3 regions of the Streptomyces sp. ActVer genome follow, and region 1 is predicted to be linked to each of the others. Evidence: riboswitches for the same ligand, from Rfam matches in the RefSeq annotation. Region 1 holds a riboswitch; each other region holds the start of a gene.
The links. A riboswitch is a leader RNA that binds a small molecule or an ion and turns the genes downstream of it on or off. The one in region 1 is predicted to bind cobalamin.
Positions count from the first base shown of each region.

Region 2: another riboswitch for cobalamin. It lies ahead of metE (5-methyltetrahydropteroyltriglutamate--homocysteine S-methyltransferase); the one in region 1 lies ahead of O3Q52_RS34910 (CbtB-domain containing protein).
Region 3: another riboswitch for cobalamin. It lies ahead of O3Q52_RS05990 (FecCD family ABC transporter permease); the one in region 1 lies ahead of O3Q52_RS34910 (CbtB-domain containing protein).

Region 1 covers NZ_JAPWHT010000284.1:5,266-12,404, reverse strand. The annotation lists partial or broken gene O3Q52_RS34935 (HAMP domain-containing sensor histidine kinase) at 1-272, opposite strand, end outside; gene O3Q52_RS34930 (response regulator transcription factor) at 269-961, opposite strand; partial or broken gene O3Q52_RS34925 (transposase) at 1,178-2,094, shown strand; gene O3Q52_RS34920 (acyl-CoA dehydrogenase family protein) at 2,153-3,343, opposite strand; gene O3Q52_RS34915 (CbtA family protein) at 3,571-4,341, opposite strand; gene O3Q52_RS34910 (CbtB-domain containing protein) at 4,371-4,595, opposite strand; cobalamin riboswitch at 4,631-4,773, opposite strand; gene O3Q52_RS34905 (histidine phosphatase family protein) at 4,904-5,530, shown strand; gene O3Q52_RS34900 (four-helix bundle copper-binding protein) at 5,574-5,966, opposite strand; gene O3Q52_RS34895 (right-handed parallel beta-helix repeat-containing protein) at 6,206-7,139, shown strand, end outside.
Region 2 covers NZ_JAPWHT010000321.1:4,468-11,606, reverse strand. The annotation lists gene scpA (methylmalonyl-CoA mutase) at 1-2,076, shown strand, start outside; gene meaB (methylmalonyl Co-A mutase-associated GTPase MeaB) at 2,082-3,068, shown strand; cobalamin riboswitch at 3,466-3,690, shown strand; gene metE (5-methyltetrahydropteroyltriglutamate--homocysteine S-methyltransferase) at 3,852-6,173, shown strand; gene bla (class A beta-lactamase) at 6,244-7,119, opposite strand.
Region 3 covers NZ_JAPWHT010000021.1:32,510-39,648, reverse strand. The annotation lists gene O3Q52_RS06005 (PadR family transcriptional regulator) at 1-54, opposite strand, end outside; gene O3Q52_RS06000 (ABC transporter substrate-binding protein) at 104-1,102, opposite strand; partial or broken gene O3Q52_RS05995 (ABC transporter ATP-binding protein) at 1,111-1,717, opposite strand; partial or broken gene O3Q52_RS05990 (FecCD family ABC transporter permease) at 1,718-2,569, opposite strand; cobalamin riboswitch at 2,689-2,832, opposite strand; gene O3Q52_RS05985 (hypothetical protein) at 3,063-3,659, shown strand; gene O3Q52_RS05980 (N-formylglutamate amidohydrolase) at 3,825-4,640, shown strand; gene O3Q52_RS05975 (VOC family protein) at 4,749-5,174, shown strand; gene O3Q52_RS05970 (hypothetical protein) at 5,187-5,573, opposite strand; gene O3Q52_RS05965 (hypothetical protein) at 6,154-6,396, shown strand; gene O3Q52_RS05960 (LUD domain-containing protein) at 6,462-7,139, opposite strand, start outside.

The DNA.
Region 1 (7,139 bases):
ACGAGCCGACCGGATCCGGGATAAGGCGGTAGCTGGACCTGCGCCAGACCGGCGCGCTCCGCGTTCGCCGCCAGGACGCGGGAGTCGGCGCGTAGCTGATTCTCGGCGCTGTCCCGCAGCTCCCAGTCCAGTAGCTCGCTGGCCACCTGGAAGGCCACGAACACGCTGACCGCGATGGCCGTCGCCGCGATCACCGTCAGCCTGGTCCGCAGGGACCGCCGACGCCACCATCGGGTCAGCCGGCGCGGTTCCCGGCCGGCGGGCCTGCTCACGGAGGAGTCTCCCGCAACGTGTATCCCAGGCCGCGCAGCGTGTAGATCAATCGCGGCTCACCCTCGGCCTCCATCTTGCGGCGCAGGTAGCTCACGTACACCTGGAGGTTGTTGGCGGTGGCGCTCATGTCGAAGCCCCAGATCGCCTCGAACAGCGCGTCGCGGGTCAAGACCCGGGTCGCGTTGCGCACGAGGACCTGCAGGAGGGAGAACTCGGTCCGGGTCAGGCGCAGCGGCCGCCCGCCCCGCCACGCCTCGAACCTGTCGGGATCGAGCCGGACGTCGGCGAACGACAGGATCTGCGACTCCCCGTCGGTCGGCGTGCGCCGGCGTAGCAGGGCCCGCACCCGGGCCAGCAACTCCTCGGTGGCGAACGGCTTGGGCAGGTAGTCGTCGGCGCCCGCGTCCAGCCCCGCGACCCGGTCGGAGACCTGGTCACGGGCGGTCAGCATCAGCACCGGCAGATCCCGACCCGCGGCCCGCAACCGCCGGCAGGTCTCCAACCCGCCGAGGCGGGGCATCATCACGTCGAGGATCAGCAGATCCAGCGTGTCACCGCCGGCCCCACCGAACCCGTCGAGCACGGCGAGACCGTTGGCGACGGTGCTGGTGTCGTAACCCTCGACCTGGAGCACCCGCTCCAGCGACTCACGGATGGCCACTTCATCATCCGCGATCATGATCCGCACGCCGGCCCGCCCCCTTCCAGTCGATGCTTTTGCCGCTCATTGTCCCCGATCAACCTGAGGCCAGGATTAGCGCGTCGCTGGGGACCGCGCTCTTTGCTTGTCGGTAACCCATGGTGGTCGGTGGTGACCCCTGGCTGGCCATGGAAACAGCTCTTGGTCGATGATCTTCTTGTCGAGGGAAGAGCATCAATACCAAGGGCTGTCTCGTTGAACAGTGTGCATGACGTGTGTCCGGTGGACGCGGCCGGGGAACTGGCGGGTTTCCGGCGGGAGTTGCACCGCTGTCCGACCGCTCGGGCGGATGCGTTGTTCGAGTTGACGGATGCGCTGTTGTGTACTGACGGGCCGGTGAAATCGTTGGTGGGGTTGAGTTTGGCGCCGGAACACCGGTGCGGGCACGGTGCGATGTACGACGAGGTCAATCAGGGTCGGATCGACGTGCAGCTGTTGCGGACCGCGCCGGCCGGGCTCACCCTTCCTCGTGCTGTTGACGGCAGGTTGATGCTGGCGGTGGATAACAGCGCGTGGATAGCCCGGACGCGGCGACGAGCCCGGACCGGTTGTTCTGCCACGTGTACGGCCGTGGCCGCAACAAGGATCAGCTGATTCCGGGGTGGCCGTACTCGTTCGTGGCCGCGTTGGCGCCCGGCCGCACCTCGTGGACGCAGGTCCTGGACGCGGTCCGGCTGGGGCCGGATGATGACGTTGCGCAGGTCACGGCGGTGCAGGTCCGCCAGGTGGTGCGACGGCTGGTCACGGCCGGGCAGTGGCGTCACGGTGATCCGGATGTGCTGATCGGCCGTACCGACGGAAACGTCGACATCCGGCCCTCCCACCACGGCACCACGGTCCGGATCACCGTCGGCGACGACGGCCCCGGCATCCCGCCCGACCAACGCCAGGCCATGAAGGGGCGTTTCACGCGCGGGTCACGCACCCACGCCCCCGGCTCCGGTCTCGCCCTCGTGGAGCAGCAGGCCCAACTCCACCACGGGACGCTCCACTTGGGGCTCAGCCCCACCGGCGGACTCCAGGCGATCGTCAGCCTGCCGTCCGTACCCGAAGCCGGCTCCGATCCTGACGCCGGTGTCGACGTCGACGAACCCGGGCCGGAAGGTGCTCCGCCGGTGTGATCAGCACGGCGGCCTCGGGCTGAACTCGGGCAACGGCCCAGCCTGCCGACACCGCGCGCTAGCGCCGCACCCTCGGCATCCCCAGACCGATCCACGAGATGATCTCGCGCTGGATCTCGTTGTTGCCGCCACCGAAGGTGAAGATCACGGCCGAGCGGTAGCCGCGTTCCAGTTCGCCGTGGAGTACGGCGCCCGCTGAGCCCTCCTTGAGGACACCGGCGACGGCGACGACCTCCATGAGCCAGGCGTAGGCGTCCCGGCGGGCCTCGGAGCCGTACACCTTGACCGCGGAGGCGTCCTGTGGGGTGAGCGTGCCCTCCTGGACGGCGTTCACCATCTGCCAGTTGAGGAGTTTCATCGCGTCGAGCTTCGTGTGGGTCTGGGCGAGGCGGCGGCGCACCCAGGGGAGGTCGACGACGCGGCGGCCGTCGGCGAGCTTGGTCTCCATGGCCCAGCGCTGTACGTCGTGCAGCGCGCGGATGGCCATGGTGCCGTGTGCGGCGAGGGTGACCCGCTCGTGGTTGAGCTGGTTGGTGATCAGCCGCCAGCCCTTGTTCTCCTGGCCGACCCGGCGGGACGCGGGGACGCGGATGTTCTCGTAGTAGCTCGCGGTGGTGTCGTGCGAGGCGAGCGTGTTGATGATCGTGCAGGAGTAGCCGGGGTCGGAGGTCGGCACGAGGAGCATGGTGATGCCCTTGTGCGGCGGGTCGTCGGGGTCGGTGCGGACGGCGAGCCACACCCAGTCGGCGGTGTCGCCGTTGGTCGTCCAGATCTTCTGGCCGTTGACCGTGTAGTGGCCGGTGTCCTCGTCGCCCTCCCTGACCGCCTTGGTCTTCAGGGCGGCCAGGTCCGTACCCGCGTCGGGTTCGCTGTAGCCGATCGCGAAGTCGAGCTCGCCGGACAGGATCTTCGGCAGGAAGTACCCCTTCTGCTCGTCGGTGCCGAACTGCATGATCGTCGGCCCGACCGTGTTGAGCGCCATCAGCGGCAGCGGTACGCCGGCCTGGGCTGCCTCGTCGAAGAAGATGAACTGTTCCATCGGGGACAGACCGCGCCCGCCGTACTCCTTCGGCCAGCCCACGCCGAGCCAGCCGTCGGAACCGAGCCGGCGGATGGTCTCTCGGTAGAAGCGCTTCTGCGCCGCCGGGTCGCCGTAGCGGGCGTACACGTCGACGGGGACCAACTCGGTGAAGTAGGCGCGCAGTTCGGTGCGCAACCGCTGCTGCTCCGGCGTGTATTCGAGATGCACGGCGCCTCCTGGCTCCCACTGGCCCGCTCGTTCGGCCACCCGGACCTGACGGCGCACACCGTAGAACGTGTTCCAGAAATTGGGAATGCCGGTGACGTACGCACCTGACGGACGCACGCCTGCGCACTCATACGAAGGGCCCCGGGAATGTGCTCCAGGGGCCCTTCGGTGTGCAACCGGTCAGCGTGTGACCGGTCAGTATGCGAACGGGTCAGCGCCTGAACGGGTCAGTGCGCGACGGGAGTTGCCCGCCCTTCGGCCGCTTTGTCATCCTCGGCCCGGGCCGGCTTGGGAGCCAGCACGCGCTCCGCGAGCAGCCCGAAGACCAGGCCGTACGCGGTCCACAGGGTCACCTGGATGGCCAGGGTCGCCAGTCGGTACTGCCACAGCAGGATCGCCGGGAAGCCTTCCGGCGCCTCGTGGAAGGACGGCAGGAACGCGTACGCCAGGCCGACGGCCAGGACGAAGAACCCGCCTGCCGCGAGCGTGGCGTTCCAGTTGCCCAGGCGCGGTGCGAGGCGTTTGCCGAGGATCACCGCGGCGACGGCCAGCAGCACGCTGAGCACGATCATCAGGAGGAACAGCGCGGTGCGCTGGTTGAGGGTCTCGGGGTCGCTGACGGCGGGCGGGTTCGCCGGGTACTTGAGGAACGGCACCAGGTAGACCGCGACCAGACCGGCGCCCGCGAGCAGCAGCGCGCTGGCGCGCGGCCCGAAGCGGCCGATCCTGCCGAGCGCGAAGCAGTACGCGAGAGCGGCGATGCCGCCGAACGCGACCCCGTAGACGAGGACGCCGGTGGACAGACCACCGGTGGACTGCATCGCACGGGAGACGAGTTCATCGCCGCCGTGCCCGGGGGCGTGGGCCTCCTCGAACGCGATGGCATCGTCCACACGAGGTTCACCCAGGAAGTAGGCGACGACCAGGGCGAGCACGCCCGCGGCAAGACCCGCGAGCATGCCACGCACCAGGAGATTTCTGACGGTGACGGAGTTCATTGAGTTGTCCTGTCGGTTCTGTGTCGCCGTCAGTGGCAGGGGAAGCCGAGCAGGTGGCGGGCGTCGTGCACCCACTCGTGCACGCCTTCGCCTGAGACCAGGGAGGTGGCGCCCTGTTCGGCGCCGACGAAGTAGAGCAGCACCAGCATCAGGATGCCGAGGAAGACCGCCCAGGGAGCGATCGCGCCGATCGGCAGCTTTGCGGGTACGTCGGGGGTGGTTACGGTCGGCTGAGCGACGGCGGACTGCGCCATGGCAGGACCTCCTGGGGGAACTCGCGTCCCATCTCGGTGGTGCACAGGACGACGGCCACGGGTCTGACTTGCTCGACCTGCGCCTCCCCTGGTGGGAGGCGGTTGTGCGGGGCTTACAGTGGCGCGACCGTGCCGGATTCTCACCGGCTTCCGTCGTACCGTCGTCAATATCGACGAGAAGGTACCGCGAAGTGGAGGCGCAGCCAAGGGCGCACGGAATGCCGGGGGCGCGCCGGCGCCCTGGTCACGCCCCCAATTCCCGGTACGGACAGGGGTGTTGAGCACGTGTGGAACGCGAGGGCGGGCCGATGACCAGCCGAGTGATGTTGATCTCACCAGCGATGAGCGCGGCGTTGCGGGAGGCGCGTTTCGACGACGGATGCCCCCTGGACCCGGCCGGGCTGCGGCTCGCCGAGGCTGCCACGGGCTCGCTGTCGGCCGCCGACCAGGTCCTGGTCTCGCCCACCGTCCGCTGCCGGGAGACGGCGGCGGCCCTCGGGCTCGACGCCCTCGCCTTCACCGAGCCGCCGGAGCTGTCCGGCCTGGACGTGGGCCGCTGGCGCGGGGCGACGCTCGCCGAGGTGAGCGCCGACGAGCCGGAGGCCGTGGGGCGCTGGCTGGCGGACCCGTCGTCCGCCCCGCACGGCGGCGAGTCGGTGGCCGGGCTGTGCGAGCGCGTCGCGAAGTGGCTGGAGACGGCGGCGGATCCGAGTTCCGGGGCTTCAGGGTCTGGCTCGACCGAGGGTTCAGGAGCAGGCTCCGTGCGGATCATCGCCGTCGTCGAGCCGGAGATCGTACGGGCCGGGGTGGTGCGGGCGCTCGGGGCCCCGGAGTCGGCGTTCTGGCGTGTCGACGTGCCGCCGTTGGTCGTGACGGAGTTCAGCGGGCGGGCCGGGCGCTGGAACGTACGGGTCGGGCGGGCGCTCGGGGAGTGAGGCGACGGCGGGCGCCCGGCTGAACGGCGTTACAAAGGGAACCTCACCTCAGCACGGCGAGGAACTCCGTGCAGGCGCGTGCGCAGTCGCGGCAGGCCTCGGCGCCCTTCTCGGCGCCGGGGCTGCCGTCGAAGACCTGGGCGGTCTCCAGGCAGACGGCACGACACCACTCCACCTGGGCGCGCATCGCGGCCTCGGCCTGCGTGGTCTGCTCGGCCAGGGCGCGGCAGGTCGCGTCGCAGACCTCGGCGCAGAGGATGCCCTTGCGCCTCAACTGCTGCTGGTCGTCGGGGCCGTCGAGTTCGGCGAGGCTCGCGCGCAGGGCGCAGATCCGTGCGCACTCGGTACAGGCCTGCGCACAGGCGAACCGGTCCTCGAGGAAACGAACGAGTTCCTGTTGCTCTGTCAGTGACACGCGGTTCGGGTAGCCGGGCATCGCCACGCCAAACCCGCCTGCGCACCGGACCGCGGAGCCAGAAGTGGCCGAGCATGTCGAAGTTATTGACGTGGTCACGACCGCACTCTACGTTCTGACCGGTTTACCGAACTATGTTCGGTATATCGATCCGTTCGTGGCGGGTGCGCACACCCCGGCAACCAACCCGGTGTGTGCGACCACTGACCCGCGACAACCTTCGGATCGGCAGACAAGGAGGCCTCGTGCGCATCGCGGGCATGCTCACCGGGACAGCGTTGAGTGCCGTGTTGGCGACGATGGTGCTACCGACCCCGGCAGCCGCGGCGTCGACCATCGTCGTGGCCGTCAACGGGAACGACTCGGCCGCCGGCACCCTCGACCAACCGCTGCGGACCATCCAGAAAGCCGTCGACAGGGCGAAGGCGGGCGACACCGTCCTTGTACGGGGCGGCACTTACGCCCTGACCGACAACGTCACGATCACCACCTCGGGCACGGCGTCGCAGCCGATCTCCCTCGGCTCCTACCAGGGCGAGCGCGTCGTCATCGACGGCGAACAGCTGCCGGCCAGCCACACACCGGTCGGCGGCAGCATCCCGCGGGCCGAGCGCGGGGCCGTCCACCAGGAGGCCTCCTTCTGGAAGGTCTCCGGTCTGGAGATCGTCAACGGCCCGTACGGCTTCTACTGCGACGGCTGCAACAACAACGTGTTCTCCCGCCTCACCACGCACGACAACTACGAGTCCGGCTTCCAGCTCCAGGGCGCCTCCGCGGGCAACCAGATCCTGAACCTGGACAGTTACGGCAACCGTGACCCGCGCAAGAACGGCGAGAGCGCGGACGGGCTGGCCATCAAGGAGGGCAGCGGGAGCGGCAACGTCGTGCGGGGCGCACGGCTGTGGAACAACGTCGACGACGGTTACGACGCCTGGAAGTTCACCTCACCGATCGTCGTCGAGAACACGATCGCGTACGGCAACGGCTTCAACCGGTGGAACTTCCCGGACTTCGCGGGCGACGGCAACGGCTTCAAGCTGGGCGGCGGGAGCCCGGCACCGGCGGTGGCCCACACCCTGCGCAACTCGCTCGCGTACCGGAACGCGGCGCACGGAGTCACCGACAACGGCAATCCGGGCGCGCTCGCCCTCAGCCGCACCACCACGTTCCGCAACGCGGGCACGGGCTTCGACG
Region 2 (7,139 bases), on a different contig from region 1:
GACGACCTCCTCTGGGAGACCCCGGAGGGCATCGCGGTCAAGCCGCTCTACACCGGGCAGGACCTGGAGGGCCTGGACTTCCTGGGTACGTACCCGGGTGTCGCCCCGTATCTGCGCGGCCCGTACCCGACGATGTACGTCAACCAGCCCTGGACGATCCGCCAGTACGCGGGCTTCTCCACGGCCGAGGAGTCCAACGCCTTCTACCGGCGCAACCTCGCGGCCGGTCAGAAGGGTCTGTCCGTCGCCTTCGACCTGCCCACGCACCGGGGTTACGACAGCGACCACCCGCGCGTGACCGGTGACGTCGGCATGGCGGGTGTCGCCATCGACTCCATCTACGACATGCGGCAGTTGTTCGACGGCATCCCGCTGGACAAGATGACCGTGTCGATGACGATGAACGGTGCTGTGCTGCCGGTCCTCGCGCTCTACATCGTCGCCGCGGAGGAACAGGGCGTACCGCCCGAAAAGTTGGCCGGGACCATCCAGAACGACATCCTCAAGGAGTTCATGGTCCGCAACACGTACATCTATCCGCCGAAACCGTCGATGCGGATCATCTCCGACATCTTCGCCTTCACCTCGCAGCGGATGCCGCGCTACAACTCCATCTCCATCTCCGGCTACCACATCCAGGAGGCGGGCGCGACGGCCGACCTGGAGCTGGCGTACACGCTCGCGGACGGGGTGGAGTACATCCGGGCGGGCCGGGACGCGGGGATGGACGTGGACGCGTTCGCGCCCCGGCTGTCCTTCTTCTGGGCGATCGGCATGAACTTCTTCATGGAGATCGCGAAGATGCGGGCGGCGCGGCTGCTGTGGGCCAAGCTGGTCAGGCAGTTCGATCCGCAGAACGCCAAGTCCCTTTCCCTGCGCACCCATTCGCAGACCTCGGGCTGGTCGCTGACCGCGCAGGACGTCTTCAACAACGTGACGCGTACGTGCGTGGAGGCGATGGCGGCCACCCAGGGCCACACCCAGTCGCTGCACACCAACGCCCTCGACGAGGCTCTCGCCCTGCCCACCGACTTCTCCGCCCGCATCGCCCGCAACACCCAGCTGCTGATCCAGCAGGAGTCCGGCACCACCCGGGTGATCGACCCGTGGGGCGGCAGCGCGTACGTCGAGAAGCTGACGTACGACCTCGCGCGCCGGGCCTGGCAGCACATCGAGGAGGTCGAGGCGGCGGGCGGCATGGCCAAGGCCATCGACGCGGGCATCCCCAAACTGCGCATCGAGGAGGCCGCGGCCCGCACCCAGGCCCGCATCGACTCCGGGCGCCAGCCGGTGATCGGCGTGAACAAGTACCGCGTCGAGACCGACGAGCAGATCGACGTCCTCAAGGTCGACAACTCCTCCGTACGCACGCAGCAGATCGAGAAGCTGCGGCGGTTGCGCGCGGAGCGCGACGAGCGGGCCTGCCAGGACTCACTGGACGCCCTGACCCGGGCGGCGGGCGGTGAGGGCAACCTGCTGGAGCTGGCCGTGAACGCGGCCCGCGCGAAGGCCACGGTCGGGGAGATCTCCGACGCCCTGGAGAAGGTGTACGGGCGGCACGCGAGCCAGATCCGTACGATCTCCGGTGTGTACCGCAACGAAGCCGGCGCGTCCCCGTCCGTCGAGCGCACGCGCACGCTGGTGGAGTCCTTCGAGGAGGCCGAGGGGCGCCGCCCGCGCATCCTGGTCGCCAAGATGGGCCAGGACGGCCACGACCGCGGCCAGAAGGTGATCGCGACCGCCTTCGCCGACCTCGGCTTCGACGTCGACGTCGGCCCGCTGTTCCAGACCCCCGGCGAGGTGGCCCGTCAGGCCGTCGAGGCGGACGTGCACATCGTCGGCGTCTCCTCGCTGGCCGCCGGACACCTGACCCTCGTACCGGCGCTCAGGGAGTCGCTCGCGGAGGAGGGGCGCGAGGACATCATGATCGTGGTCGGCGGGGTGATTCCGCCGCAGGACGTGCCCACGCTGATCGAGATGGGCGCCGCGGCCGTCTTCCCGCCCGGGACGGTGATCCCGGACGCGGCGTACGACCTGGTCGAGCGCCTGGCCACCGACCTCGGCCACGGCCTCTGAGCCCCATGGCGATCGACCTCGACACCTATGTGAAGGGCGTGCTCGACGGGAAGCGGGCGCTGGTGGCGCGCGCCATCACGCTCGTCGAGTCGACGAGGCCCCAACACCGGGAGATGGCACAGGAGTTGCTGACCGAGCTGCTGCCGCACAGCGGGAAGGCGCGGCGGATCGGCATCAGCGGTGTGCCGGGCGTGGGCAAGTCGACGTTCATCGACGCGTTCGGCACGCTGCTCACCTCGCTCGGGTACCGGGTCGCGGTGCTCGCCGTCGACCCGTCGTCGAGCCGGACGGGCGGGTCCATCCTGGGCGACAAGACGCGTATGGAGCGGCTGGCCGTCGATCCGGCGGCCTTCATCCGGCCCTCCCCGACCGCGGGCACGCTCGGCGGAGTCGCGAAGGCGACCCGGGAGTCGATCGTGGTGATGGAGGCGGCCGGTTACGACGTCGTACTCGTGGAGACGGTCGGCGTCGGCCAGTCCGAGACCGCCGTCGCGAACATGGTCGACTCCTTCCTGCTCCTCACCCTCGCCCGGACCGGGGACCAGTTGCAGGGCATCAAGAAGGGTGTCCTGGAGCTGGCCGACGTGATCGCCGTCAACAAGGCGGACGGACTGCACGAGCGGGAAGCCCGGGGCGCGGCAAGGGAGTTGGCGGGCGCACTGCGGCTGATGCATCCCGCCGACGCCGCCTGGACGCCACCGGTGCTGAGTTGCAGCGCCCGTGAGTCGACCGGCCTGGACACGGTCTGGGAGCGCCTCGAACAGCACCGTGCGCTCCTCGACTCGACCGGCCGCCTCGCCGCCAAACGCCGTGACCAGCAGGTCGACTGGACCTGGACGATGGTGCGCGACGAACTCCTCGGCCGCCTGCACGCCGACCCCGCCGTACGCGCCCTCGGACCCGACCTCGAACAGCAGGTCAGGGACGGCGAGTTGACGGCCACGCTCGCCGCCGAGCGCATTCTGCGGGCGTTCGGCGGCGAGACGCACTGAGCCGGAGCGAGACGGACTGAGCCGGAGCGCGGCGGACTGAGCGGGACCGGGGCGGACTGAGCAGCACCGGGTCGGAGTGGGCGTCGCAACGCGTGTTCACTCCGGCCGGTGCGCCACCGGGTACGGGACGAACGTGCTGCTGTTCTGGCCGATCCGCGGCGGGCGCCCCAGGGGCGGTGCGGCGCGCTGGGGGCAGTCGAGGCGTTCGCGGGTTCCACGTGTACGACCAGGGCTGAGGGGCCCGGGTCCGCCACCGGCTGAGGGGCCGGTGGCAGTTGGGGGACCAGTCGGGCGGCGCCACAGGAGTGGGGCGCCACCCGTCCGGTTCACCTGGGCGTTGCCTCGTACGACCGTCCGGCATATGGGCAAAGTTCCACGTCGCGGGGTCGCGCCCCCTAGGCTGGCCGGTGCAGCTGGTTCGCCCCGTCCGCCAGACGGGATGCGTCGCAAGAGGGAACCCGGTGGGAATCCGGGACTGCCCCGCAGCGGTGAGCGGGAACGACCGCCGTCATACGCACTGGGCCCCGAGAAGCGGGACCTGGGAAGCGACGGCCAGTAGGTGCCCTCCGTACGGAGGGCGTGCTCGCGAGTCCGAAGACCTGCCATCTGCCCGTACGCGACCGATCGCGTACGGACATCCCGGTGACCTCGTGGGCGGGTCGGCGTACATGTCCGGTGGACGACCGCGCCTTGCCGCGCGAGGTGCCTCTGCCGGGTGCGTCACCCCTTCGCGCTCACGTCCGTCCCGGGATCTCAGGGAGACATCTCGCGAAGGAGAGTTCCGTGACATCGAAGTCCGCAGCCGCGGCGGCACGGGCCACCGTGTACGGCTACCCCCGCCAGGGCAGGGGCCGGGAACTGAAGAAGGCGATCGAGGGGTACTGGAAGGGCCGCGTCGACGCCGACGCCCTCCGGGCCACCGCCGCCGAACTGCGCCGCACCAATTGGCGGCAGTTGGCCGAGGCCGGCATCCACGAAGTGCCGACCGGCGACTTCTCGTACTACGACCATGTCCTGGACACCAGCGTCATGGTCGGCGCGATCCCCGGGCGCCACCGCGCCGCGGTCGAGGCCGACGCGCTCGACGGCTACTTCGCGATGGCCCGCGGCACCCAGGACGTGGCGCCGCTGGAGATGACGAAGTGGTTCGACACCAACTACCACTACCTGGTCCCGGAGTTGGGCCCGGACACCGTCTTCACCGCCGACTCCGCCAAGCAGGTCACCGAGCTCCGCGAAGCCCTCGACCTGGGCCTCACCGCCCGGCCGGTCCTGGTAGGCCCCATCACCTATCTCCTGCTCGCCAAGCCCGCGCCCGGTGTGGCCGCCGACTTCGACCCCCTGACCCTCCTCGACCGACTGCTGCCGGTATACGCCGAAGTCCTCACCGACCTGCGGGCCGCGGGCGCGGAATGGGTACAGCTCGACGAACCCGCCCTGGTCCAGGACCGCACCCCGGCCGAACTGAGCGCCGCCATGCGCGCCTACCGCGACCTCGGCGCGCTCACCGACCGCCCCAAGGTCCTGATCGCCTCCTACTTCGACCAGCTCGGCGACGCGCTGCTCGTCCTCGCCAAGGCCCCGGTCGAGGGCCTCGCACTCGACTTCACCGAGGCCGCCGCCGCCAACCTGGACGCGCTCGCCGCCGTGGGCGGACTGCCCGGCAAGCGCCTGGTCGCGGGCATGGTCAACGGCCGCAACATCTGGGTCAACGACCTCACCAAGTCCCTCGCCACGCTCGGTACCCTGCTCGGGCTGGCCGACCGGGTCGACGTGGCCGCGTCCTGCTCGCTGCTCCACGTGCCGCTCGACGCCACCGCCGAACGGGACATCGAGCCGCAGATCCTGCGCTGGCTCGCCTTCGCCCGGCAGAAGACGGCCGAGATCGTCACCCTCGCCAAGGGGCTCGCCAAGGGCACGGGATCGATCACCGGCGAACTCGCCGCCAACCGGGCCGCCCTGGCCTCCCGCGCGAACTCGCCCATCACCCGTGACCCGGCCGTACGGGCGCGGGTCGGTGCGGTCACGGACGCCGACACCCGCCGCTCCCAGCCGTACGGCGAACGCGCCGCCGCACAGCGCGCCCACCTCGGTCTGCCCCTCCTGCCGACCACCACCATCGGCTCCTTCCCGCAGACCGCCGAACTGCGCGTCGCCCGCGCCGACCTGCGCGCCGGGCGCATCGACACGGCCGGCTACGAGGAGCGCATCAGGGCCGAGATCCAGGAGGTCATCTCCTTCCAGGAGAAGACCGGCCTGGACGTCCTCGTGCACGGCGAGGCCGAACGCAACGACATGGTCCAGTACTTCGCCGAGCAGCTGACGGGGTACCTCGCGACGCAGCACGGCTGGGTGCAGTCCTACGGCACCCGTTACGTCCGTCCGCCGATCCTGGCCGGCGACATCTCCCGCCCCGAACCGATGACGGTGCGCTGGACGACGTACGCCCAGTCCCTGACCCCGCGCCCCGTCAAGGGCATGCTCACGGGGCCGGTCACCATGCTCGCCTGGTCCTTCGTCCGCGACGACCAGCCGCTCGGCGACACCGCCCGCCAGGTCGCCCTCGCCCTGCGTGACGAGGTCAACGACCTTGAGACGGCCGGGACTTCGGTCATCCAGGTCGACGAACCGGCGCTGCGCGAGACCCTGCCGCTGCGCACCGCCGACCGCCCCGGCTATCTGGCGTGGGCCACCGAGGCGTTCCGCCTCACCACCGCCGGGGTCCGGCCGGACACCCAGATCCACACCCACATGTGCTACGCCGAGTTCGGCGACATCGTCCAGGCGATCGACGACCTCGACGCGGACGTCATCAGCCTGGAGGCCGCCCGCTCCCACATGCAGGTCGCCCGCGAACTGGCCTCGCACGGCTATCCGCGCGAGGCCGGACCCGGCGTCTACGACATCCACTCCCCGCGCGTGCCCAGCACGGACGAGGCAGCCGCCCTGCTGCGCAAGGGACTTGAGGCCATCCCTGCCGAACGGCTCTGGGTCAACCCCGACTGCGGCCTGAAGACCCGCGGCTGGCCCGAGACCCGAGCCTCCCTGGACAACCTGGTCGCGGCAGCGCACGCGGTACGCGCCGAACTGCCCACCGCCGACTGACCCGGCTGATCCGATCCGACCGGCCGGGGACACCCGTGTCCCCGGCCGTCACCTCTGAGGGCCTGCCCCGTCAGGTGAGTTCTGCCGCCACCAGCGCGGCCGCCCGGGCGACCAGCGGGTTCTCCTGGGGTCCGTCGGCGGCGTACTTGGTCGACAGGACGGACAGCACCAGGGGCGGACGGCCGGGAGGCCATACGACACCCACGTCGTTGGCGACCCCGTACGACGAACCGCCACCGGTCTTGTCCGCGAGGGTCCAGTCGCTGGGCAGTCCGGCGCGGAAGCGCTCGGTGTTGGTGGTGTTGGCGATCAGCCACCCGGTCAGCCGTTCGCGGTCCTCGGCCGGGAGCGCCCTGCCGATCACGAGCCGCGCGCTGGTCTGCCCGATGGCGCGCGGGCTGGTGGTGTCGGCCTTCCGCCAGGGTTCCGCCGAGTTCAGCTCGGGCTCCCAGCGGTCGAGCCTGGTGATCCTGTCCCCGGTCGAGCGGGCGAACCAGGTGATCGCGGTCGGTCCGCCCAGCTCGCGCAGGAGGAGGTTCGCGGCGCCGTTGTCGCTCTGGGAGACGGCGGCGGAGCACAGCTCCTCGACCGTCAGGCCATTCGCGACGTTCTCGTCCGTGCCTGTGACCGGGGCGTAGCCCGAGGCCGTGACGTACTCCTTGGTGTACCGGATGCGCCGGGCCAGGAACTCGCCGTCGCGGTCGAGGTCCCTCAGGACGGCCGCGGCCGTGAGCGTCTTGAACACCGAGCACATCGGGAAGCGTTCGTCGGCGCGGTAGGCCACGGTCCGGCCCGTGGCCGTGTCGTGGGCGAAGATCCCGAGGCGTGCGGAGTACTCCCGCTCCAGGTCACCCATCTGTCCGGTGAGGCGCTCTCCGCCGGGGGCCGAGGCGTGCGCCGCGGTCGGGACGGCGACCGCCAGCGCTGCTCCAGCACCGAGAGCCAGTGCCGTGCGGCGGCTCGGGC
Region 3 (7,139 bases), on a different contig from region 1:
CGCCAGCGCCGTCAGCAGCAGCAGAGCCAGCTCCTGCATTCCTCGTTCACTCACACCAGCAGAGTATTCCGTCCGACTGACCTTCTTAAGGGCCAGGGCGAGGTCACTCGACCGTCGTCCGCAGGTACGCACCGAGGCGGGCGATGGCCGCGGGGTTCCGGGGGCTCTCGACGAGGTCGACGTAGTCGAGGACGAAGATCCGCCGGTGCTTGACGGCGGAGACGTTGCGCAGCGGGGCGTAGGAGAGCAGGAACTTCTTCTTCTGCTCGGCGCTCACGTCCCCGTAGTTGCAGATCACGATGACATCCGGGTCGCGCTCCACGACGCTCTCCCAGCCGACGGTGGTCCAGGAGTCGGCGATGTCGTGCATGACGTTGACCCCGCCTGCCTCGCTGATGACCTGCTCGGGGGCGGCGTAACGGCCGGACGTGAAGGGCTGGTCCTGCCCGCTGTCGTAGAGGAAGACCTTGGGCCGCTCGGCGCCCTCGGGGGCCTTCGCCCGGACGTCGGCGATCTGCTTCTTGAAGTCGGCGATGAGCGCGGCCGCGCGCTTCTCGACGCCGAACAGCTTTCCGAGGTTGGTGAGGTCGGCGTACAGGGCGTCCAGGGGTGGCATGAGGCCGCGCGAGGTCTTCGTGCGGCCGTTGCGGCAGGACTCGGTGAGGATGTACGAGGGAATGCCGAGCTTCTTCAGCGCCTCGGGGGTGAAGCCGCTGTCGTCGCGGAAGCCGTAGTTCCAGCCGGCGAAGACGAGGTCGGCGCGGGCGTCGAGGACGTTCTCCTTGGTGAGTTGGTCCTTCGACAGCCACTTCACCTTGTCGTAGCCGTCCTTCCAGGGCACGCCGCTGAGATCGCCCTTGTCGTCGGGCATGGCGAACCCGGCCATACGGTCCTCAAGGCCGAGCGCGAACATCAGCTCCGTGATCCCTACGTCGTTCGTGACCACCCGCTCCGGGACCTTGTCGTACGTCGCCTTCCGGCCGCAGTTGGTCAGGCTGACCGACGAGGACTTCGCGTTGTCGGACGACTCGACACTGGCGCCGCAACCGGCGGTCGTGACAGTCGCGGCGAGGCAGAGGGCAGCGGCGAGGAACTTGCGCATGGGGATCCTTACGAGGTGGTGAGCGGGATCCGGTCGAAGAGGAGCTGTACGGCGCCGGTCTCCGGATGCCGTACGGGATGCGCGCGGACCCCGAACACCCCGGCCAGCAGGTCGGGTTGGAGCACGTCGTGCGGCGGTCCCGAGGTGACGATTCGGCCGCCGTCGATGACGTACAGGAGATCGCGCGGCGGCCAGGTTGAGGTCGTGCAGGGCGGCCAGCACGGTCAGGCCGCTGGCCCTGACCAGCGAGAGCACGTCCAACTGGTGCGCGATGTCGAGGTGGTTGGTGGGTTCGTCGAGCACGAGCACCCTGGGTTGCTGGGCGAGGGCGCGGGCGATGAGGACGCGCTGCTTCTCACCGCCGGACAGCGCGAGGAACCCGTGGTCGGCTAGGTGTGTGACACCCGTGCGGGCCATGGCGTCCGCGCACACGGAGCGGTCCCCGGCGGCCGTACGGTCCCGGTGCGGCAGCCGGCCCATGTCGACCACCTCGGCGACGGTGAAGTCGAACTCGGCCGACGACTCCTGCGGCAGTGCGGCCAGCACCCGGGCGGCGGCCCGGGGCGACATGGCGTGCACGTCGTCCCCGTCGAGCCGTATGCTGCCCGCCGCCGGGAGCATCCGCACGACATGCGGCACCATCAGTCCGACGAACCCGATGGCCCCGCTGACCGCGACCACGGTCCCGGTCACAGCCGCGCTGACAAGGAACAACTCCCGGCGCAGCCGCGCCGGTTGGACACCGAGCGCGGCCGAGGTCTCGTCACCCATGGCAAGCGCGTTGAGCGCCTCGGCGCGCCACCGCAGCCACGCCCACCCGGCCGCCACGGTCACGGCGGCGAGCGGCACCTGCGCCCACGTCGCGCCGCCCAGGCTCCCCAGCAGCCACATCATCGCCGACCGGGCCGCCTCGCCCCGGGCCGCGCCGAACACCATCACGGTCGTGACGGCCTCGAAGCCGTACGCCAGAGCCGTCCCCGTCAGGATCAGCCGCAGCGGCGTCAGCCCGTGCGCCGACCGGGCCACGGAGTACACGAGGACCATCGCCGCGAGAGCAGATACGAACGTCGACAGCGACAGCGCCCAAACCCCCAGCCCCGCGAAGGCGCCGAGCAGGATCACGGCGTTGGCGCCCACGGCGGCGCCCGAGGAGATACCCAGCACGAACGGATCGGCGAGCGCGTTGCGCACCATGGCCTGCACCGCCACACCGACGGCCGCGAGCCCCGCTCCGACGACAGCGCCGAGCACGACACGCGGCAGACGGATCTCCCAGACGATGGTGTACGCGGCGACATCCCCGGTATGCACAGTCCTGCCGGTGAACCCGGCCCACAGAAACCGGTTCACGTCGGCCCAGCCGACCCCTGCGGCCCCGAGAGCCACCCCGCACACGATCGACACGAGGAGCAGCAGCCCGAGCCCAACGGCCAACGGCACGACGGATATGCGGCTCGGGCTCGGGATCGGACTTCGGCGCACGGTCGGGGCGGTCCTTCATCTGAGGCCGCCTGAACGTCAAGAAAGGAGGCAGCCCGTACGACACGCAGGCCGTGCGGTCCCCTCTCGCAGTCCACGGCGAGCAGTCAACGGGTCGCACCACCTACGGGCGATCGGGCTCACGCGACGAATCATGGGTTCGCCACGCACACCGTTGCGGGTCAGCGCCGGACTCTCACCGGACTTCCCTCACAGGCAGCGACGGGAGCGTAGCAAACCGGGGAAATGGCGGATGGGCTGGGTCACTTGACGTCGCAGTCAGCGACTGGATACTGGCGGAGGTTCCGACAGCAGTACGCCCGATCGACATCTCGAACAATGCTTGAAATGTCGGCCACGGCGTGGACTGTTCAAGCCGTCATCTCCGCACCCGACAGCCCAACCTCCACATCCCCCCCACACACAGGAGTCATTCTCCATGAGCCCACGACACACCCCGGAGCCCACTGAGCGAGCGACCATGCCCTGGCGAAGGAAGGTGGCCATAGCCGCGCTGACGGGAGCCTTACTGGTCGGGCCCGGCGTCGCGCAGGCCGCACCCCAGGCCGCCCCGGTCCCCAAGGAACAGGTGGCGGCGGCCACCATCACCTGGACCCTCGAACGGGCCGCCAACCCCACGCAGGACCAGCAGACGGCGTACAACCTCATCACGACGGCCATGAACGCCGCGGTGACCCGGTACAACAACGTGAGCGACCTCGGCAAGACCATCACCGTCCGCTACGACCCGGGCGTGCCGACGGCCGACGGCAACATCAACGGAACGATCCGCTTCGGCAACCGCGGCTACATGACCGAGCGGACCGCGCTGCACGAGATCGCCCACACCATCGGCGTGGGCACGAGCTCCGGCTGGTCCTCCCTCGGAGGCAGCGGTACCTGGCGCGGAGCGCAGGCCACGGCCCTCGTCAAGCAGTTCGACGGTTCGGGTGCCACGCTGTCCACCGGCGGCGGCCACTTCTGGCCCTACGGCCTGAACTATGAGAACGAGTTCTCCAGCACGGCGGCCAATCGCCACGTCCAGATCGTCGCCGCCATGGTCCGCGACGGCCTTTAACCCGGACCCTGCTGGAGGGGTGGCCACTTTCGCCGGTCCGCCGCGCGGCCCACGCACCCCTCCAGCTCGGCCGGTTGGTGTAGTAGGAAGGGTCCACATGCCCTGACGCACGACCCGCACCCGCTTCACCACCAACCCCCACGCGCCCGCATCGAGGACTCCTGAATGAACGACGTGTCGGCTTCCCACCGTCTCGTGGCCGGCGCGCCGGACTCCCCTGTGATCCTGCACGTCCCGCACTCCTCGCGGGTGATCCCGCCGGACGTGCGGAGCGGCATCGTGCTCGAAGATGCCGCCCTGGAACGGGAGTTGGACCACATCACCGACTCGCACACCGCCCGGATCGCGGCGACGGCTGCCGAACGCTGCGCCGTGGGGCCCTGGCAGTTCGTCAACCAGTTGTCCCGGCTGGTCGTCGACCCCGAACGGTTCCCGGACAAGCGTGAGGAGATGCTGGCCGTCGGGATGGGCGCGGTCTACACCCGGACAACGCACCGGGAGGACCTCCGCCCGGCCGACCACAACGGACAGCAGCTCGTCGAGCGCTACTTTCGCCCTTACGCGGCCGCTGTCACTGACGCCGTGACACAGCGGCTGGAAGCAGTCGGACGAGCCGTGATCATCGACGTCCACTCCTACCCGACCGAGCGCCTGCCCTACGAACTGCACGGTGACGGCCCCCGCCCGTTCATCTGCCTGGGCCGGGACGCCTTCCACACCCCGGCCGACCTGCTGGCCCACGCCGAGAAGGCGTTCGCGGGCTTCGGCGGCACAGGCATCAACACCCCCTTCGAGGGGACGTACGTCCCGCTGAAGTACTACGGGAACGACCCCCGGGTCAGCGCCCTGATGATCGAGATCCGGCGGGACGTCTACATGACCGAGCCGGGCGGCCCGGCGGGCCCCGGCCTCGACGCCCTCGCGAACGCGCTCGCCGACCTGGTCGGCATGGCGAGTACGGCAGGCGCAATCCGAGCCTGAGAACGCTCCGTGAATCCGCCAGGAACGGGCCGGTTCCACGTCGCGTCCGCCATGGCTCGCCGCTGTCGCCTCCGCCCGCCGGGCCACTGCTCACGGCACAGTGGATCCATGAACGCAGACGACAGAAACATTCTGGCCGGGGCACGTGTGGCGACGAGGCTTCCGGCCCAGGACCTGGACCGGGCACGGCGTTTCTATTCCGAGCAACTGGGTCTGGAGCCCGTCGACGAGCGGCCCGGTGGGCTGTTGTATCGGTGTGGAGGCGTCGATTTCGTCGTGTTCCAATCGACGGGAGCCTCGCCCGGGACCTTCACGCAGATGGCGTTGGAGGTCGACGACATCGAGACAGTCGTGTCGGAACTCAAGCGGCGTGGCGTGGTGTTCGAGGAGGTCGACGCTCCTGGATTCCGCACCAGGAACGGCATCGCCGAGATCGAGGGGAACTACCCGAGCAAGGTCGCACGGGGCGAACGCGGCGCCTGGTTCCGTGACAGCGAGGGAAACCTGCTGGGCATTGGCGAGTTGGTCTTCTGAGCGGGGGTGGGATCAGAAGCGGCCCTTGACCGACGAGTACAGGGTTTCCACGCTGCGCCGGGTGTCGTCACCCCCGCCGATGAAGCTGGTACGGGGGTTGAGACGGAACGTGCTGCCGTCCGCGCGGCGTATGCGGACGTACGTGTTGCCGGTGTAGGCGCCGTTCATGTGCAGCTCATTGGGTCTGTTGCCCAGGGCCACCTCGTCGAGCGGATCCGCCCACAGGAGCCCCTTGTCGCTGACCGACCAGTAGGCGCTCTTGACCAGAAGCACCCGACGGTCGGTCACCCCGAGGACGGCACGCCGGAAACCGGCACCGAGGTACCCGGACAGCGCCACCTTCAATGTCTCCTTTCGTAGATGGGGGTGCAGGGCTCGCTTCAGCTCGGACTCGATCATGAGGACCCTCCTTGGCCGGTGCGTGCAGACCTGGCTCGGTGTCGCGGGCGAGTGCGTACATCCTCGTCGGTGTCCGCACCGCCGGTGCACCCACAGATGATGCCCGCGTGACCGCCCGCGAGTCACGCTTTGAGTCCCAACTGATCCTGATGGAGCCCGAGTTGGTCTGGCGTCGTCGGTAGGGCGACCAACGTGCCGCCCGGCGGTCCGGTCGGCCGCTGGTGCGAGTTCTCGCGCCCGGGAGCGGTCCCGGGCGTCGTACGCCACCATGATCTCGCCCAGAACAGCCATCGGTCCTGACCAGGGAGCGGAGCCCATGCGCCAGATGCTTTCCACCCGATGCCCAGGCGTCCTTGTCGCACTCCTCACCCCTGGTGTGGCACTACTGCCGGCAGGGTGCGGGAGCGACGGTGCGGACAAGACCGCCCAGGAGCGATCGGGCGCGCCCCGGACGTCGGCGACGGCAGCCACTCAGTCGCCGGATGCGGATGTCACGCCCGACGAGAGTCCGAGCGCTTCGTCTCGCCCCACTGATGACAGTCTTCCGACGGCCCCTCCTCCCACGGATGCGAGCGCCCAGGTGGACGAGGCGTTTCGCGCGGCAGGCGTCGTCGCGCTCCAAGGCAACCTGCGCTACATCGACCCCGCACTGGGCGCACCCGGGGACATCGCCAAGGCCGATGCGCAGTGCGCCGACCTCCAGCGAAACGTCGCCAACCCGGACCAGGTCGCTGCCCGGCGCTTCAGCACCGGGAACCACAAGGTGACCACGGCTGACGGCAAGCGGATCAACACGCTGTTGTGCAACACGTACTGCGGCTGAAGCGCGTTGTCGCCGCCGTCAATGACTGGCCCTGAGTCCGGAGCCCAACGACCCCGGTCCGCGGGTCAGTATCCGATGGCCTCTCGGAGGAGCAGCACGGTGCCGCGCCCCGGGCGGGTCTCCGCGTTGAGGATGAGCAGGCGGTTGACGGTGCTGGGCATCCCGTACACCGCCTGGGCGCGGGCGTTCTCCAGCGGGAGGGCGTGCTCCTCGACGCGGCGCAGCGCTGTGCTCAGGTCGGGCACCACCTTCTGCGCGCCGACGATCCAGACCGCGTTGGCGGCGCCGCCCGCGTTGGCGGGGAGCTGGCTGCCGCTGCCCGAGGCAAGAACGAGCGAGCCGGTCTCGGTGACCGCGGCGACGCTGTTCACGACGAAGTCGGGGCCGGTGACCAGCCTTCGGATCTCGTCGGCGCCGGTGGCACGGTCGATGGCCAGGACGCGCGGCCTGATGGCGTCGTACCGGCCGCCGGAGTTGATGTCCTCGTCGATGCCGGACAGCCGGAGGGTCTCGCTGGCTCCGGTGAGCACGCTGGCGCCCTCGGGTACCAGGTCCTTGATGCGGGAGCGCGCGGCCTCGGCGTCGTCGAGGATCTCGGCGGCGAAGCCTCCCGCCCGCAGCGCGGCTGCTGCCCGCTCCAGTCGTTCGGCCGATGCCGGGTCGGCGAAGGACACGTCCGGAGCCGGGGCGGCCGTGTCGTCTGCCGGGTTGGTCCCGGAGCTCTGCTCCGCGCGGGGCGCCGT